3 regions of the Janthinobacterium glycogeni genome follow, and region 2 is predicted to be linked to each of the others. Evidence: predicted binding sites of a transcription regulator. Region 2 holds the regulator's gene; each other region holds the start of a gene.
The links. The regulator HrcA, encoded in region 2, represses chaperone genes, less so after heat shock. The targets are predictions, from matches to a motif close to TTAGCACTCNNNNNNNNNGAGTGCTAA.
Positions count from the first base shown of each region.

Region 1 (6,407 bases), on a different contig from region 2:
AAAAAAAGCCACCTTCCGTGGAAGATGGCTCTCGGGGCTGCCGGGAAGGCGCTGGCAGCTTTTGGTCTGCCTGTCCTGTCCCGGCGTGGCGGCCGCGCGCGCCGTCGCCTGCGCGCGCGGCCGCCTGGATTACATCATGCCGTCCATGCCGCCCATGCCGCCCATACCACCCATGCCGCCGCCCATGCCGCCGGCTGCCTTGTCGTCAGCGATTTCGCAGACCATGCAGTCGGTCGTCAGCATCAGCGAAGCGATCGAAGCGGCGTTTTGCAGCGCCGAACGGGTCACTTTGGCTGGGTCCAGAACGCCCATTTCCACCATGTCGCCATACGTGCCGTTGGCAGCGTTGTAGCCGTAGTTGCCCGTGCCAGCCAGTACGGCTGCCACGACGACCGAAGCTTCTTCGCCAGCGTTTTGCACGATCATGCGCAGTGGCTCTTCCATTGCGCGCAGGACGATCTTGATGCCGGCATCTTGATCAGGATTGTCGCCCTTGACCGTGATGTTGGCGCGTGCGCGCAGCAGGGCTACGCCGCCGCCTGGCACGATGCCTTCTTCCACGGCAGCGCGGGTCGCGTGCAGTGCATCTTCAACGCGGGCTTTTTTCTCTTTCATTTCGACTTCGGTGGCTGCGCCAACCTTGATCACGGCAACGCCGCCGGCCAGTTTGGCCACGCGCTCTTGCAGTTTTTCACGGTCGTAGTCCGAGGTCGCTTCTTCGATCTGTACACGCACTTGTTTCACGCGTGCTTCGATCGAGGCAGCTTCGCCAGCGCCATCGATAACGATGGTGTTTTCCTTGCCCACTTCGATGCGTTTCGCTTGGCCCAGTTCGGCCAGGGTCACTTTTTCCAGGGTCAGGCCGACTTCTTCAGCGATCACTTGGCCGCCGGTCAGGACAGCGATGTCTTCCAGCATGGCTTTGCGGCGGTCGCCGAAGCCAGGGGCTTTCACTGCGCAAGTTTTCAGGATGCCGCGGATGTTGTTCACCACCAGGGTCGCCAGCGCTTCGCCTTCGATGTCTTCTGCGATGATCAGCAGTGGACGGCCAGCTTTGGCGACTTGTTCCAGTACCGGCAGCAGGTCACGGATGTTCGAGATTTTCTTGTCGCACAGCAGGACGAATGGGCTGTCCAGGACGGCAACTTGCTTCTCTGGGTTGTTGATGAAGTATGGCGACAGGTAGCCGCGGTCGAACTGCATGCCTTCAACGATGTCCAGCTCGTCGTTCAGCGACTTGCCGTCTTCTACCGTGATCACGCCTTCTTTGCCGACTTTTTCCATCGCTTCAGCGATACGCTCGCCGATCGAGTAGTCCGAGTTGGCCGAGATCGCGCCAACCTGGGCGATTTCCTTGGTCGTGGTGCAAGGACGGGCGATTTTCGCCAGTTCTTCGACGGTGGCGGCAACAGCTTTGTCGATACCGCGCTTCAGGTCCATCGGGTTCATGCCGGCGGCAACGAACTTCATGCCTTCGCGCACGATGGCTTGTGCCAGCACGGTCGCGGTGGTGGTGCCGTCGCCGGCGTTGTCGCTGGTGCGGGAAGCCACTTCCTTGACCATTTGCGCGCCCATGTTCATGAGCTTGTCTTTGAGTTCAACTTCTTTCGCTACCGAGACACCATCCTTGGTGACGGTAGGGGCGCCGAACGAGCGCTCCAGGACCACGTTGCGGCCTTTCGGGCCCAGCGTTACTTTGACTGCGTTGGCGAGGATGTTGACGCCTTCGACCATCTTGGCGCGCGCTGCGTCGCCGAATACTACTTCTTTAGCTGCCATGTTCAATTCTCCTGAGTTTCGGGATGTATCTGTCTATAACGTGGAAACAATTACTTGACGACGATCGCCATGATGTCTTCTTCGCGCATGACCAGCAGCTCATCGCCGTCAACTTTGACGGTTTGGCCGGCGTACTTGCCGAACAGGACGCGGTCGCCCACTTTGACATCCAGAGGACGGACTTTGCCGTCGTCGAGAATCTTGCCATTGCCTACGGCAAGGACTTCGCCTTGATCCGGTTTTTCAGCAGCTGCATCAGGAATGATGAGGCCGGACGCAGTCTTGGTTTCCTGGTCGAGGCGTTTGACGATGACGCGATCGTTCAATGGGCGCAGATTCATACAAAACTCCTTAAAGTTCAATGGATAGGTGTTGCTAAATGAATACATGCCTGGCACAGCGCCAGACGTGCTTTCAGTGACCGCCGTTGAAAGCAGCCCGCAACGGTCAAGCAAACCCCATGGCATCGGGTGCATGCCGGCGCTGGGCAGTGGTGGCATCGCGGCGTCGCCCGCCGCGTAGCGTTCCCTGCTGTTGCCCGGCAGACACCATCATGTCCTGAGGATTGCTACGAAAGAGTTTGTTAGCACTCTCTACTAACGAGTGCTAATTATAGGGACGGTAGGGGGCTTATTCAAGGGCTTATTCTCCGGGAAGATATGCATAGACGTTCTGCGCAGCCTGCATTTACGCAGGGTTTGCGCAAACGCAAGCCTTGCTCCCGGGCGTCAGCAACAGGCGCGACTCTAGCATGCCCGTCAGGCGAAGGGCGTTCCTGTACGCACAGGAAACAGAGTTTTACTATGGACTTTGATAAGATGATTGTAATTGCATATCAATATCGCCACATATCGCCACCTGCACGAGAAAGCACACCATGCCATCGACTACTTCCCGTCCCGCCCTGCGCCTGCTGGGCGCCACCCTCATCGGCCTCGCCTGCCTGGGCAATGCCGCCGCGCAAACCATCGTCGACGAGATCACCGTGGCGACCCTGACGCCGCTGGAAAAGGAAATGCTGCTCAATGACTTGTTCAACGATTTGAACAAGGATGACGACGACCAGGAAGCCCATGTATGGGACAACGGCGCCGACAAGGGCGTGCCGGTGAAAGTCACGTACAACTTCAGTAACTCCGGCATGACGGAGCACAGCCTGAAGGCGCACGTCTGCCGCGACCTGAAATTCGTCGTCACGGCGGCCGGCAAGTCGCAGGACCTGAGCCGCCGCACCTGTTCGCAAAATAGCGGCCGCTGGGATGTGCAGGGCAAGGACCCGGCGCCCGTCGTGGCTCCGCCCTTCCTGTCCGACGTGACCATCGCCAGGCTCAATGCGAAGGAACAGAAATCCTTGTTGACGGCCGCCGTGCGCACCCTGAAAGATGAAGAGGATGGCAAGAGCCGCCAGTGGAACAACAAGGGCCTGGGCAATGCGGCGCCGCTGGCAGTGCGCCTGACGCCCTCGGGGACGGACGCCAAACCTGGCAGCTACCGCCGCACTTGCCGCGACTTGACGATGGTGCTTGACGGCAAAGGCGGACAACAGACGCTGACGCGCCGCTCTTGCGAAAACCGCTATGGCGGACTCGATATCGAACCCGATTACGTCGACGAGTAACACGCTGCCATCGCGGCGCCGGCGGATGCGTGCAGATGGCGAAACGCGCCGGAAAAAGCGTGTATTTCACGGCAACTGACCTGCATTGATGTAAATATGTGTGACAGCGGCGTGATTCGATTGACGCCCATGGAGCGTCCGCCCTATAGTGGCGGGATGATTTCCGAATTCAACGAATTATCCGACAAAATAGGCCTGCTGGCCGAAATGACCCATGCGCTGCGTCGTGAAAACGCGCAACTGCGCAAGGACAATGCCGCGCTGGCCGCCGAGAACGCCCTGTATGTGCAGCGCATGCGCGAGGCGCAGGAGCGGGTCGAGGCGTTGCTGGAAAAAATTCCCGAACTGGTGCAAGCCGGCCTGGAGCAGGCAGCTTCGGAAGCGGGCGCCTATAGTGCCGAGAACGAGAAGGAAGCGTAATGCCGCGTGTCGATGTCAATATCATGGGCCAGTCCTACAGCATGGTGTGCCGCGACGGCGAAGAGCGCGCGCTGCGCGAAGCGGCGATCTATCTCGACAGCAAAATGAAAGCCATCCGCGACGCGGGCAAGGTCAAGGGCAACGACCGCATCGCCGTGCTGGCCGCCCTGGGCGTGGCCGCGGAATTCCTCTCCGTGAAGTCGCCGCAAGGTCCGCTGTCGGAACTGACGATACTGGAAGTGAAGCAGAAAATCTCGGCCATGCACACCGTCCTGGACAGTGCACTGACGCCCCAGGAAAACCTTTTTTAAGCGTGCACGCGACGATTTGTCTTTGCGATGCGCGATCAAAGGAGTAAACTTGGGTCTACCCTGCGGTGTTCGCGATTGCCATATATTCCTTGAACCATTTATGCGCATCGGTTGCGAATTTTGTTTGATGGGAGTGAGCGTCGCTCGTTCGACGAACCCGAAATTGAACTAACGTGACCACCTTGAACCGTTTGGTTCGGGATGCCGGCATAGCGGCACAGGCGGGGCCCAATTTGCATTACGTTTGTAAGTACAACTGTAAGTACAACTGTAAGTACAACTGAAAACGGTTGACGCATCGCTGCGCAACCGTTTTTTTACGTCTGGCGCTTTGATACGGAGGCTGCATGAAACAATACTGGCTGATGAAATCCGAACCCGATGAAGTGAGTATCGATGACCTGATGGCCGCGCCGCAGCACACCCTGCCGTGGTTCGGCGTGCGCAACTACCAGGCGCGCAACTTCATGCGCGACGGCATGCAGGTCGGCGACGGCGTGCTGTTCTATCACTCGAGCTGCCCGCAGCCGGGCGTGGCGGGCGTGGCCGAAGTGGCCAGCGGCGCGTATCCCGATCACAGCCAGTTTGAAGAGGGCGGCAAGTATTTCGATGCCAAGGCGACGCCTGAACAGCCGCGCTGGATCAGCGTCGACGTGCGGGGCCTGAAGAAGACGGCGCTGCTGCCCCTGTCCGAGATGCGCCAGATGCCGGAGCTGGAAGACATGCTGCTGCTCAAGAAGGGCAGCCGCCTGTCCATCACGCCGGTGACGCCGGCGCAATGGAAAGTGATTACAAGCAGGTTACAGGCTTAAGCTGTTCATCCGGCCGCGCGGGCCTTGGTGGGCGGCGTGCCCATCACCTGGCTTTTATACGCCCACACCAGCAGCGCGATGGCGCCGACGATCATCGGCAGGGACAGCATCTGGCCCGACGTGATCGGCACGCCCAGCCACACGACTTCCCAGTCCGGCGTGCGGAAGTATTCCGTGAAAAAGCGCGCGCAGCCGTACAGCAGCGTGAACATGGCGCCCACGGCCATGCGCGGGCGCTGCTTGCGCGCATACAGCCACAGGATGATGAAGACTAAAATACCGTCGACCAGCATCTGGTAGATCGGCGACGGGTGCACGGGATACGGAATGCCCGGCCATTGCATGGCCCACGGCAGGCTTTCCGGGGCGATGCGGCCCGGCAGTTCGGCATTGATGAAGTTGCCCAGGCGGCCCGCGGCATAGCCGAGCGGCACCAGCGGCGCGATGAAGTCGAGCACGTCGAACAGGTTGCGGCCCGCCTTGCGGCTCCACAGATACATGGCCAGGATGACGCCGAGGAAGCCGCCATGGAAGGACATGCCGCCATGCCAGACCATGAAGATCTCGAGCGGATTGTGCAGGAAGTATTCGGGACGGTAAAACAGCACTTCGCCCAGGCGCCCGCCGATCACCACGCCCAGCATGCCGTAGAACAGCATGTCGTCCAGGTCTTCCTTCTTCCAGCCCAGCACGGCGATATGCGGCTGCTTGATGCGCACTCTGCCCAGGAGAATGAACAGGGCGAAGGCCAGCACATACATCAGGCCGTACCAGTGCACGGCGAGCGGGCCGATTTGTATGGCGATCGGGTCGGGCATCGGGTGTATCAGCATGGGGTTTCTTTCTTTGTTTAAAGCTAAGGTTGCGTAGTATGGGGGCGCTGGCGGTTTTTTGCCTTAGCGGCCACTTAATTTATCGTGCTGGGTGGCCTATCTGCCTGCGCAGCAGCGCCAGAAAGCCCTGCAACACGGCGGACGGATTGTCGCGGCGCCAGGCCAGGCCCGTTTCCACCAGCGGCGTGGCGTCCTGCAGCGGCCTGTATTCTACGCCCGGGCGCATCAGATTCGATACCGATTGTGGCACAAGCGCCATGCCCATGCCAGCCGAGACGAGGCTGACGATGGTTTGCATCTGGATCGCCTCCTGGCCGATCTGCGGCGTGATGCCGGCCGCGCGGAACACGCCGAGGATGGCGTCGTGCAGGGCGGGCGAGATCGCGCGCGGGAAGATGATCAGGGGCAGGGGCGGCAGGTCGCGCAGGCGCACGGGGCCGGGCGACTTCAATATGTCGAGGCCGGATGGCGCGGCCAGCACCAGCGGTTCGGCCAGCACGGGCAGGTAATCGAGTTCTCCTTTCGCCTTCTCGGGCAGGGGCGGGATCAGCAGGCCCGCATCCGTGCGCCCGGCCAGCAATTCGTCGAGCTGCAGGTCGGAGGTGGCTTCCTGCAGGGCGATCTGCACTTGTGG
Region 1 covers NZ_JBNYXP010000001.1:1,099,538-1,105,944, reverse strand. The annotation lists gene groL (chaperonin GroEL) at 130-1,779, opposite strand; gene groES (co-chaperone GroES) at 1,830-2,120, opposite strand; gene ACQ4W4_RS05090 (hypothetical protein) at 2,657-3,397, shown strand; gene ACQ4W4_RS05085 (hypothetical protein) at 3,554-3,817, shown strand; gene ACQ4W4_RS05080 (cell division protein ZapA) at 3,817-4,128, shown strand; RNA gene ssrS (6S RNA) at 4,183-4,360, shown strand; gene ACQ4W4_RS05070 (EVE domain-containing protein) at 4,476-4,940, shown strand; gene lgt (prolipoprotein diacylglyceryl transferase) at 4,946-5,773, opposite strand; gene ACQ4W4_RS05060 (LysR family transcriptional regulator) at 5,853-6,407, opposite strand, start outside.
Region 1: the regulator HrcA is predicted to act here: its motif matches at 2,363-2,389, upstream of groES (co-chaperone GroES).

Region 2 (6,407 bases):
ACAAAAAAAAGCCCGCTGGTAAAAGCGGGCTAAATCCAATTCTTGGAAGAGTTGGAGGAGACAGATGCATTATGCTGCATCGCCACATATAACTCCAATTTATCTTTGGAATATCAGTTATATATTTCCGTGATATCTCTTCCTGGCAGCCGCGTGGCGGCTGCCAGCGCCGTAGCGTTAGCCCGGATTGCAGGCGATCTGCACGGTGGTCACGTTTGCTTCACCCATGACGCCGACGCCCGTGTTGGGCGCCACGCTGCATTGCAAGCCTGTTGGCTGGGTAAAGACGCTGATGCCATACTTGTCTCCATCGGCCACAGGCGACGCCAGGGTGAAGGTCGTGCTGCCTTTGGCCACTGTGGTTTGCGCATTGCCGTTGATCAGGATCAGGCCGTCGGCTGTCAGGCCCGTCACCGTGCCGCCTACCGTATACACGTTTCGCGCACAGGAAACCGATGCCTGGATACTCACGTAGTGACCGGCCGAGCCGGTTCCGCCGCTGACGGTGCATGTCATGTGGGCTGGCTGGGTCTGCACGGTGATGTTGTAGTCGGTGCCATAGTCGATGCGCTTGGCAAAGGTAAACGAGGTCTGGCCGGCTTTGATCGGGAGGTTGACGCCGCCATTGGCCAGGACCAGGCCTTCGGTGTTCAAGTTGCTGACGGTGCCGCTGACATCATACGAGGCCTTGCCGCCGCAAGCAGCCAATCCCAGGGTCAACAGCAGCGCGGCGAGTGGGCGCAGGCAGGATAACTTCATGTATTTCTCCAATCCAATATAGTGGTGACGAATCGCGTGGCTTACTGCGCCGTGCAGTTCAGTGCGGCGCCGGTCGTGGCGGCTGAGCCCATGGTGCCGACGACATCGCGGCCGTTGGCGCTGGCAGAGCCCACGAACTTGCACGTCTGGCCCGTTGGATACGTCGCTATGGAAATATTGTAGGCGATGCCGTCATTGACATTCGGGAACGTATAGCTGGTGCTGCCTTTCAGCGGGCTGGTGGTGGTATTGCCGATGGCCAGGGTCAAGCCGTCGGCGGTCAGGCCTGTGATCGTGCCGCTCAGCGGGTAGGTATTGGTCACGCAGCTCACCAAGGCAGTGGTCACGGTATAGCTCGATGCCTTGCCCGCGCCATTGGTAATCGTGCACACGGCGCCTTTTGGCTGTTGCGCAATGGTGATATCGTAGCGGTCATCGGTGTTGACCAGCTTGGTGAAAACAAAGGAAGTCTGGCCTGAGGAGACAGGCAGGCGTTCGCCATTATTCAGGAGAATCAGGCCATCTTTTGCCAGATTGACGACTTGGCCGCTCAGATACAGATTGCCGCCGCTGCCGCCGCAGGCCGCCAGTGTGACGGCGCAAGCCGTCGCCAGCATCGAGCGCAGGTACAAATTTTTCATACATTCTCCAAAACGAATTAGGGTGGGTAGCGCAACGCGGACGCTGGCGCCGCATTGGAATGGCGCCTATTTTAGTCTATCTGGCAAGCCGGATGATCTTGCCTTGTATCACCCTGTAACAATTTTTTGCCGGGAAGCGCCGGCCCGGCCCCATTTCAACGGGGCGCCGCCATGCCGGCGGCGGCGATCGGTGCGACAATAGATGCAGGCTGCGCACCGTGACGCGGCATCTATAGTGAGTTCCATGTCTCTTGTCCCTGTAAAACCAGCCGTGCCGCCCAAGGCCATCCTGTTCGACCTCGACGATACCCTGTGGCCCATCGCGCCCGTGATTGCCGCCGCCGAAACCCTGCTGCACGACTGGCTGGCCACGCATGCGCCCAAGGTGGCGCAGCAGTTTTCCATCGAGCTGTTGCGCCAGCATCGTCTGGCCATGCTCAATGAACAACCGCATTTCCATGGCAATTTGATCGAGTTGCGCCGCGCGGGCTTGCTGACCGCCTTCGAGGCCGCCGGCGAAGATCCCGCCCTGGTCGATGGCGCCATCGCGCAATTTCTGGCGGCGCGCCATCGCGTCCAGCCGTATGACGATGTCTTGCCCGGCCTGGCCTGGATGGGCCAGCGCATGCTGGTCGGCTCGATCTCGAACGGCAATGCGGACCTTGAAATTATCGGCCTGGCGCAGCATTTTAAAGTGTCGATTGCCGCCAGCGATTTTGGCGTCGCCAAGCCTGACGCCAGCATCTTCCTGGCCGCTTGCGCCGCGCTGGACGTGGCGCCCCACGAAGCCGTGTATGTCGGTGACGACCTGTATTTCGACGTGACGGGCGCGCAGGGGGCCGGCATGCGCGCCGTCTGGATGAATCGCAAGGGCAGCGATGCTCACCTGGCCGCCGGCGTGCAGCCAGACGCCATCTGCGCCAACTTTGATGAATTGCTGCTGTGGCTGCAGAGGCAACTGGAAGATTGATCGCCGCCGGACGGGCGAACGTGCATAATAGGCGCTGTTGATGCACGTTCGGCTGCTTTCGTTGCCGCTTGCTTAACAAAATACTTGCTTACATAAAACACCATGCAACTCGATACACGTGCCCAAACACTGCTGAAAGCCCTGGTCGAGCGATATATCGCCGATGGCCTGCCGGTCGGTTCGCGCGCCTTGTCGAAAATTTCTGGCCTCGATCTGTCGCCGGCCACGATCCGCAACATCATGTCCGATCTGGAAGAACTCGGCTATGTGTCCAGTCCGCACACCTCGGCCGGACGCATTCCCACGCCGCGCGGCTACCGCATCTTTGTCGACACCTTGCTGACCGTCCGGCACCTGGACGAGCACATGGTGGAATCGCGCATGCGCCTGCAGACGCCGCAGCCGCAAAAAACCATCGCCAACGCGGCGCAGATGCTGTCGTCGCTGTCGCAGTTTGCCGGCGTCGTGCTCAGTCCGCGCCGCGAGTCCGTGTTCCAGCAAATCGAATTCCTGCGCCTGTCCGAAAAACGTATCCTGCTCGTCATCGTCGCTCCCGGCGGCGACGTGCAGAACCGTTTATTGCTGACGGAGGCCGACTATACGCCGGCGCAACTGGTGCAATCGGCCAATTACATCAACCAGAATTATGGCGGCCTGTCCTTCGACGCCGTGCGCGTGCGCCTGCAAGGCGAGCTGCGCCAGTTGCGCGACGACATGGGCAGCCTGATGCAGGCTGCCGTGGAGGCGGGCAGCGAAGCGATGGCCGACCATAGCGACGACATGGTGATTTCCGGCGAGCGCAACCTGCTCAGCGTGAGCGATCTGTCATCGAATATGCATTCGCTGCGCCAGATGTTCGACATGTTCGAGCAAAAGACGGGCTTGATGCAGCTGCTCGACGTGTCGAGCAAGGCGACGGGCGTACAGATTTTCATCGGCGGCGAATCGAACCTGGTGCCGATGGATGAGATGAGCGTGGTGACGGCGCCGTATGAAGTCAACGGCAAGATCGTGGGAACGCTGGGAGTGATCGGACCGACGCGCATGGCTTACGAGCGCGTCATCCCGATTGTCGATATCACCGCTAAATTACTGTCGAGCGCGCTCAGCCATCATTGATGCGGTTCAATGCTGCGCCGGCTGGCCCCTTGCGGGAACGGCCGGCGTGGGTCAGGCTGTTTTGTGCGGGCAAGCTGTCTTGGTGCAGTTGCCGTAGATGGCCAGGGCGTGTTCGGCGATCTTGAAGCCGCGCTCTTCGGCCACTTTTTGCTGGCGGATTTCGATTTCTTCGTCGAAGAATTCTTCGACCCGGCCACAATCGAGGCACACCAGGTGGTCGTGGTGGGAGCCTTCGTTGAGTTCGAAAATCGCCTTGCCGGTTTCAAAATGGTTGCGGTTAAGCAAGCCGGCTTGTTCGAATTGCGTGAGGACACGGTAGACAGTTGCCAAACCGACATCCATATTGTCGGCCAGCAGAATCTTGTAGACGTCTTCCGCGGTCAGGTGGCGTACCGGGCTACTCTGGAAGATATCGAGTATCTTCAGCCGTGGCAGGGTGGCTTTCAGGCCGCTTGCCTTGAGATCACTAGGATTGTTACTCATGTTTGTTGCTCGTATGTGGGTCAGGTGCTTTATCATATAGCGTTTTGTCGGGGAGTGCCAAAATATGCTTTTTTTTGGCGGGCCGGTCACTCCTGGCGTTTTGTTCATCCAATTGAGGTCATTTATGCGCGTAACCCCGGCTGTATTGCCATCTCTCTGGCACCGTATTTCATTTCGAGCACCAGTCGTGGCAGGCATGGTCTGTGTCGCGCTGGCCGTGTCCGGCTGCGCCAACCGTGGCATTCTTGGCGAAAAGCCGGCAGCCGCTCAAAAAGAAGGCAAGGAACTGGTCCCCGAACAGGGCGCACAAACGACCACCATTACGCCGCTGCAAAAATTCATGTGGTTTTTCTCGCCCTACCGTCCTGACATTCAACAAGGCAACTTTGTCTCCGAAGAGATGCTGGCCCAGTTGAAAGTGGGCATGACGCGTGACCAGGTGCGTTTCGTCCTCGGCACTTCGCTGCTGACCGATATCTTCCATGCGGACCGCTGGGATTATCCATTCCGCCTGGCGCGGGGCAGTGGCGAAACCACCAGCAGCCGCGTGGTCGTGTACTTCGGCAAGGATGGCAAGGTTGAACGTTTCGAAGGCGGCAACTTGCCGACGGAGAAAGAATATATCGACCGCATCGCTGGCCCATCGCGGTTCGCCAAGGTCGCCAAGGCCGACGTGCCTGCCGCCGCCGTGCCATCGCCCGTGGCGCCAAGCGCCGTGCCGGTGCCGGCCGATGCCGCGCCCGCCATTCCTGTGAGCAAGCCTGAAGTTGTGCCAGCACCGGCGCCTGCCGTCGAACCTGCACCGGCACCCGCTGCTGAACCCACCAAATAAGTTGCTGTAAGAGAATAAAATGACTGAACTGAAAATTGCCATCGCTGGCGCCAGCGGCCGCATGGGCCATATCCTGATCGAAGCGGTCAGCAACGCGCCGGACGCCGTGCTGGCCGGCGCCCTCGACCGTGCAGGCTCGCCGACCGTCGGCCAGGATGCCGCTGCCTTTCTCGGCAAGCCTGCTGGCGTGCTGATCGAGTCAAGCCTGGCTGCCGGCCTGGCCAATGCCGATTATCTGATCGACTTCACGCGCCCCGAAGGCACTTTGCAGCATCTGGCGTATTGCGCCGAGCACGGCATCAAGATGATCATCGGTACCACCGGTTTCGATGACGCGGGCAAGGCCGCCATTGCCGCCGCCGCCGAAAAGACGGCCATCATGTTCGCGCCGAACATGAGCGTGGGCGTGAATGTCACCATGAAGCTGCTGGAACTGGCCGCGAAAAGCCTGTCCGAAGGCTACGACATCGAAATCATTGAAGCGCATCACCGCTTCAAGGTCGATGCGCCGTCGGGCACCGCCCTGCAAATGGGGGAAGTGGTGGCCGGCGCCCTGGGCCGCGACCTGAAGGAATGCGCCGTGTACGGCCGCGAAGGCGTGACGGGCGAACGCGATCCGTCAACCATCGGCTTTGCCACCATCCGCGGCGGCGATATCGTCGGCGACCATACGGTACTGTTTGCCGGCATCGGCGAGCGCATCGAGATCAGCCACAAGTCGAGCAGCCGCGTCACCTACGCCCACGGCGCGCTGCGCGCTGCGCGTTTCCTGGCCGACAAGCCGACGGGCCTGTACGACATGCAGGATGTGCTGTCGCTGAAGAACTGAGGAAGACCATGGCCACTGCCATCCTGAATGGAAAAGACATCACCGATGAAGCGAGCTTCCACGCGCAATGCGTGCAAGCCTTCGGTTTCCCCGAGTTCTACGGCAACAGCATGGATGCCTGGGTCGATTGCCTCAGCTATTTGCGCGACGATGAAAACATGACGCAGTTCCGTTTGAAACCGAACGAAGTGCTCGACATCGTCGTGCAGGATGCGGAAGCGATGAAGGCGCAAGTGCCTGATTTACTGGAAGAAATCACGTTCTGCATCGCCGGCATCAATGAGCGCTATGACGATTACGGTGAAAAGCCGGCGCTGAAGCTGGTATTGAAGTAGGTCGGATTAGCGCGCAAGCGCGTAATCCGACGTTACCAGCACCAACCAATGCGTCGGATTACGGCCCGCAGGGCCTAATCCGACCTACCCAACATTTACACGACCTTGCGTTCGCGCAAGCCGTCGATCTGGCTGTTATCCAGGCCCAGCCATTGCTGCAACACCTCCTGCGTATGCTGTCCCAGCAAGGGCGGCGGCAAGCGGTACTGCACCGGAGAAGCTGACAGGCGCACGGGATTGGCCACCAGCGCCACCGTGCCCGCCGTCGGATGCGCCATCTCCACTTTCAAGCCGCGCGCTACCACTTGCGGGTCGGCAAAGACCTGGTCGATGCGGTTGACGGGGCCGCACGGCACGGCTTGCGCTTCGAAGGCGCTGATCCACTCGGCCGTCGTGCGCATGACCGTGGTCTGGCGCATCAAGGGGATCAAGATCGCCC
Region 2 covers NZ_JBNYXP010000002.1:455,507-461,913, reverse strand. The annotation lists gene ACQ4W4_RS07680 (hypothetical protein) at 178-759, opposite strand; gene ACQ4W4_RS07675 (hypothetical protein) at 801-1,400, opposite strand; gene ACQ4W4_RS07670 (HAD family hydrolase) at 1,645-2,370, shown strand; gene hrcA (heat-inducible transcriptional repressor HrcA) at 2,473-3,489, shown strand; gene fur (ferric iron uptake transcriptional regulator) at 3,541-3,972, opposite strand; gene ACQ4W4_RS07655 (outer membrane protein assembly factor BamE) at 4,037-4,804, shown strand; gene dapB (4-hydroxy-tetrahydrodipicolinate reductase) at 4,824-5,633, shown strand; gene ACQ4W4_RS07645 (barstar family protein) at 5,642-5,968, shown strand; gene ACQ4W4_RS07640 (CaiB/BaiF CoA transferase family protein) at 6,064-6,407, opposite strand, start outside.

Region 3 (6,407 bases), on a different contig from region 2:
AACATGGGCCTGATCTTCCAGCAGCAAAAATTGCTGAACGACCGCTCCATCCTGGCCAACGTCATGCTGCCGCTGCTCGTCGTCGGCGCGCATAAAGTTGCCGCCGAGCAGCGCGCGCGCGCCGCGCTCGACAAGGTGGGATTGCTGGACCGCGCCATGGCGCGTCCGCTGTCGCTGTCGGGCGGCGAGCAGCAGCGCGTGTCGATCGCGCGCGCCATCGTCAACCGGCCGCAGATCATCCTGGCCGACGAACCGACGGCCAACCTGGACCGCGCCAGCGCCAACAAGGTGCTCGACGCCATCAAAGCATTTCACTCGGTAGGCGTGACCTGCCTCATTTCCAGCCATGACGAACAGATGCTCGACGCCGCCGCCCGCGTGATCCACCTGAAGAACGGCCAGCTGGTCGCCATCGACAAGGCTACGCAAGCGCCCGTCTTCGCCCCGCCCGATCCCGACTTTGCGCCCGCCCCCGACCAGGACGACGCGCAGGGAGAACAGACATGAGAGGCTGGTTCCGTCAACACCGCTTCGCGCTCGGTTCGGCGCTGATTCACTTGCGCAAGTCGCCAGGCGGCTTTCTCTTGAACGTGCTCGTCGTCGCCATCGCCCTGTCGCTGCCGTTCGCCGGCTTGACCATGCTCGACAATGTGCGCCCGATGTCGGAACAGATGTCGGTCGACCCGGAAATCAGCGTCTTCCTGAAGATCGACACGCCGCGCGAGCAAGCCGTGGCCCTGGCCAGCGCGATGCGCAAGATCGTCGGCGAGCAGAAGGCGAAGATCGTCTTCATCCCGCGCGAACAGGCGCTCGACACGCTGAAAAACAAGAACGGCCTGGCCGACGTGCTCAGCACCCTGGGCGACAATCCCCTGCCCGACAGCTATGTGCTGAAACTCGACGCCTTCAGCAGCGCTAGTGAAGCGCAGGATGTCGATGCCGTGGCGGAACAGCTGCGCCACCTGCCCGGCGTGGAATCGGCGCAAGTCGATTCGGCCTGGGTCAAGCGCCTCGCGGCCCTGCTGGGCGTGCTGCGCCTGGTGCTGCTGCTGCTGGCGATCACCCTGGGCGTGGCCGTCATCGCCGTGGTCTTCAATACCATCCGCCTGCAGGTGATGCAGCAGCGCGATGAAATCAGCATCTCGAAACTGATCGGCGCCACGGACACCTTCATCCACCGCCCCTTCTATTACACGGGCGCCCTGCTGGGCCTGTGCGCGGGCGCGCTGGCGCTGGGCGCCGTGGCGCTGGCCTTGCAGCCGCTCAATACCGCGATTGCCGAATTCGCCCGCCTGTATGCGTCCGAATTCCAGCTGGTACCGCTGGCGCCGCTGCCGATGGCAGGCTTGCTGGCCGTCAGCGCCGGCCTGGGCCTGATCGGCGCCTTCCTCTGCGTGCAGCGCCACCTGGCGCGCCTGAACTGACCTTCCCTCCCATGGCGGCGCCTGCGGTGCCGCCATGCGCCTCGCCCCATCTGCTGTTATCTTGATATTTAGCAAGTATTCTTAAGGCTCGCTTCAGCCAGAGGCCGTAGACTAGCTACGTTGTCGTAAAGCGCTATCTCGCGCTGTTCATAGATAGATATCAAGCATTAGATCACCATAGTATTTAAGCTATCAGGACGATTAAATGTGCTGATTGGCACTCTCAGGCAGAGAGTGCTAATATAGGGACATACCAACAGCAGAACCGCCATGGACGCCAGATCAAGATGGTGCCGCGATCTGCAAAGTGCAAGACCGAATACGCAAAAACGAAGATACAAGCTGCCACGTCGCGTGATGTGGCCAACTGGAACAAAGCAAGACTACGAGGGAGAAAACATGACTATGATGTCCGCAACGTCCGCATTGGTTCCGACCAAAAGTAATGCGCTGGGCCTCGGATTCACTGGCAATCTGGGCAATATCGATGCCTATATTTCGGCCGTGAACCGTCTGCCCATGTTGACCCACGACGAAGAAATTTCGCTGGCGAAACGCCTGCGCGAAAAAAATGACCTGGCCGCCGCGCAAGAGCTGGTGCTGTCGCACCTGCGTCTGGTGGTCTCGATTGCCCGCGGCTATCTGGGCTATGGCTTGCCGCATGCCGACCTGATTCAGGAAGGCAATATCGGCTTGATGAAAGCCGTGAAACGTTTCGATCCGGACCAGGGCGTGCGCCTGGTGTCGTACGCCATGCACTGGGTGAAAGCCGAGATGCATGAGTACATCCTGAAAAACTGGCGCCTGGTCAAGGTCGCGACGACGAAGGCGCAGCGCAAGCTGTTCTTCAATCTGCGCAGCCACAAGACGGGCCTCGATGCGATGACGCCGAAGCAGATCGATGCGCTGGCCAAGCTGCTTGACGTGAAGCGCGAAGAAGTGATCGAAATGGAAACGCGCTTGAGCGGCCGCGACATCGCGCTGGAGTCGCCGACCGACGATGAAGACGACAAGTTTTCGCCGATCGCCTACCTGTCGTCGGAGCAAAGCGAGCCGACCAAGGTGCTGGAAGCGGAGCAAGTGACGCGCCTGCAATCGGAAGGCCTGGAAACGGCCCTGTCGAAGCTGGACGCCCGTTCGCGCCGCATCATCGAAGCGCGCTGGCTGGCCAACGACGACGGCTCGGGCGCCACCCTGCACGCCTTGGCGGAAGAGTTCGGCGTATCGGCCGAGCGCATCCGCCAGATCGAAGTGGCGGCGCTGAAAAAAATGAAGGGCGCCCTGGCCGCCTACGTGTAATCGAAAGCAATGCCATAATGCAAAAGGCGCCGCAAGGCGCCTTTTAGTTTTATAAATGATATTTATCAACAGATAAACATTGTCAGCCCTTATGCTGCAGCCAAGCCCTTGGTGATCAGCTCGGCGACGACTTCATTCAGATCCGCGCCGCGCTCCTTGGCGATGTTCTGCAATTGCAAGACCAGATCGCTGTTCAGCTTGACGGCGAAGGGTACCAGGCCCAGGGCCTGATCGCGCTTGCGCTGCTCGCGGCGGTCGACGACCACCGCTTCCTTACCGAATGCACCGGCGCCGGGAACATTCATCTTTCCCATCAGTTTCTTGGCATCGCTTTTGGCCAGGTCGGTTTTTTTCATGGTTGTTTCCTGATTTTCAAAACAGCCATTCTACGCAGTAATCGGCGCGCCGCGTGGCCGGCGCGTCAATTCATCGGCAATGCACCAATGGTGCGCCGGAAAAATATCATTTTGCTATTATCATTTTCATCCCACGCGTAGACGCCACGCCGGGGACGCTCCACCTGAAAGGAAAACCATGCATTACCTGAGCCACTCTTATCGTACTTTGCTGCTCCCCCTGTTCATCGCCTGCCTGGCCGTGCTGGCGGGCTGCGGCGCGGCCGGCAGCGCCGGCGACGCGGAAAACACGCCGCGCAGCGTCACCCACGTGCTCTCGCCGGGCGAACAGGTCGCCATCACGGCCACCGATACCCTGAAACTCGAGCGCGTCAACGACAGCCGCTGCCGCAAGGGCGCCGTGTGCGTGTGGAAAGGCTACGTCAGCTACAGTTTCAGTTTGCTCAACAGCGCGGGCGCCACCGACATCGTCTTGTCCGAGTCCATGCCCGGCGCCGCCAGTTCCGTGACCGTCAACCATCTGACGTTCACCCTGCTCGATGTCGATCCGGCCACGCCGCCCGCCCTCAACGCGGCCGAGCCCACCTACCGGGTCAAAGTGAAAATCACGCAGGGCGCACTGCCACGCTAAACGCTGTGGCGCCGCCGGCTGTCGGCCGGCGCCTGCTGCCGGTCCAGCATGCCGTAATCGCGCACGACGGCGGCAATGCGCAGCCGGTAGTCGTCAAACACGCCCTGCCGGCCGGCCGTTTGCGCCGCGCGGTGCGCTTCCAGCTGCCGCCATTGCGCCAGCGCCGCTTCATCGCGAAAAAACGATAGCGACAGCAATTTGCCTGGCTCGCTCAGGCTGCTGAAGCGTTCGATGGAAATGAAACCATCGACTTCATCGAGCAAGGGACGCAGTGCCGCCGCCAGGTCCAGATACTGCTGCCGCCCTTCGGCGCTGGGCCAGACTTCGAAGATCACGGCGATCATGCTCTTTCTCCATCGCTGAAGAGGGGGATGCGGGCGTTCAGCGAAGGCCGGTACGACCAGGCCAGCGGCATGTCTTCCAGCCCGCCGGCCCATGCCTGCAGGCATGCAGTGGCGATGGAGTGTGCGATGGACTGGCCCGGACAGGCGTGACGGCCATGGCCAAAGCCTGACTCCGCACAGCCGGCGCTGGCCAGCACCACGACGATCATCTGCCCGGCCGGTATGCGCACGCCGAGCAATTCCACGGCATCGGCCGTGTAGCGGCGCGTGTTGTGGATGGGGGGATCATGCCGGCTGACCTCGCGCAGCACAGCCGGCCACAGCCGGGGCGCGGCACGCAGTTGCGCGGATAAATCCGGCTGCGCGCGCAAGGCCACGACGGCATTGCCCAGCAAGCCGGCCGTGGCGTCGCACGTCTGCGACAGCAAGCCCACGAGGTTGGCCAGCACGCCGCCAGACGCCTGCCAGCCGACGGCATCCGCCCCGGTCACGATGTCGTGCAGCAAGCTGCCGGGCAAGGCATCCGCCTCGCGCAGCAACACGGTAAAACCGTGCAGCAAGGCGTTGGCCGCGTCCTGGGCGCCGGCCACTTGTTCCTCATTGCTCAGCGGCGACAAACAAGCGACAAAATCGCGCGTCCAGGCGGCCAGCGCCGGCCACTGCGCTGGCGCAAAGCCCAGCAAGTCCGCCATGCCGAACAGGGGCAGCTCGAACAGCGCATCGTTCAGCTGGGCGGCGCTGGCGGGAACGCGCTTGCCGGCAATCTGCAGCACCCGCTCCTGCAGGCGCGCCAGGTCCACCTGGGCCAAGGCGCGCGCCAGCACCTGTTTTGGCACGGTATGCCGTTCGCCGTCGTTCATGCGCACCAGTTCGGCAAAAATTGCGCCGCACGGCGTGCCCGCCAGGTTGAGCGGCACGCCCAAGCCCGGCGGGCGCACGCGGCAAGCGGGATGCTCGAGCACGGTCCGCACGCCGGCCGTGCCCGTCGCCAGCCAGCAATCGAGCGACGCCTCGAAACGCAGCGGCGGGCCGTCCGCCAGGCGGCGATAGTAGTCATACGGCGCCGCGTGGGTGACGGCGGAAAAAGGGTCGGCGGGGGCGAGAACAAAGTCGGGCAGCGGCATGCGCATTCCATTGCAGTAAGGTGGGGACACGAGTATGCTGCCCCTTCCACGACAACACTTCGCCCACGAACGAATCATGGATGACACACTTCCCTCGGCCGACATGGGCCTGGCGCAACTGGCCGGCGCCATCGCCGAACCGGCCCGCGCGCGCATGCTGTGCAGCCTGCTCGATGGCCATGCGCGCACGGCCACGGAATTGTCCACGCTGGCCGACGTGGGCGCCTCGACGGCCAGCGCCCATCTGGCGCGCTTGCGCGACGACGGTTTGCTGTCGATGCTGGCGCAGGGCAAGCACCGCTACTACCGTCTGGCCAGTACGGAAGTGGCGCGGGCGCTGGAAGCGCTGCTGGTGGTGGCTGGCGTAGCCGCAACGCCGTTTACGCCCTCCACGCCGGACCGCTTGCGCCATGCGCGCACCTGCTACGACCACATGGCCGGCACGGTCGCCGTCGCCATGCACGACCAGTTGCAGGCGCAAGGCTGGCTGCTCGACGATGACGGCGAAGGCGAAGGAGAGTATCGCCTGTCGGAAACGGGCGCGGCCGGCATGGCGGCGCTGGGCATCGACGTGCCGCAACTGCAGCGCCAGCGCCGCCGCTTCGCCTGTGCCTGCCTGGACTGGAGCGAACGGCGCGCCCACTTGGGCGGCGCGCTGGGGGCGGCCCTGCTGCAGCTGGCCCTGCGCCAGCGCTGGGCAGAGCGCGAGCTCGACAGCCGCGCCCTGCGCCTCACGCCGGCCGGTGAACGGCGCCTGCTGGCGGCCTTGGGGGCACCATGATCGCCTTCGAAGACTTGTCGAAACAGTACGGCACGTTCGAGGCCGTCAAGCCGTTGACCTTGCAAGTGGGCAAAGGAGAGGTCTTCGGCTTCCTGGGTCCGAACGGGGCGGGCAAGACCACCACCATCCGCATGCTGATGGGCATCCTCGTGCCCAGCAGCGGGCGCGTGCTGGTCGATGGCCTCGATTGCCATCGCGACGGCGCCGCCGTCAAGCGCAAGGTGGGCTACCTGCCCGACAATCCCGTCTTCTACGATTATTTGCGCGGCCGCGAAATCCTGCAATTCGTGGCTGAAATGCACGGCTATCCACGCGCCGAGGCGGGCGCGCGCGCCGCGCGCCTGCTGACGGAATTCGGCCTCGACGAGGCGAGCGAGGATTTTGCCGTCAATTACTCGCTGGGCATGAAGAAAAAACTGGGCCTGGCCTGCGCGCTGATCCACGATCC
Region 3 covers NZ_JBNYXP010000012.1:61,957-68,363, reverse strand. The annotation lists gene ACQ4W4_RS22955 (cell division ATP-binding protein FtsE) at 1-507, shown strand, start outside; gene ftsX (permease-like cell division protein FtsX) at 504-1,424, shown strand; gene rpoH (RNA polymerase sigma factor RpoH) at 1,830-2,723, shown strand; gene ACQ4W4_RS22940 (hypothetical protein) at 2,813-3,079, opposite strand; gene ACQ4W4_RS22935 (hypothetical protein) at 3,258-3,710, shown strand; gene ACQ4W4_RS22930 (antibiotic biosynthesis monooxygenase family protein) at 3,707-4,054, opposite strand; gene ACQ4W4_RS22925 (cytochrome P450 family protein) at 4,051-5,178, opposite strand; gene ACQ4W4_RS22920 (ArsR/SmtB family transcription factor) at 5,255-5,959, shown strand; gene ACQ4W4_RS22915 (ABC transporter ATP-binding protein) at 5,956-6,407, shown strand, end outside.
Region 3: the regulator HrcA is predicted to act here: its motif matches at 1,639-1,665, upstream of rpoH (RNA polymerase sigma factor RpoH).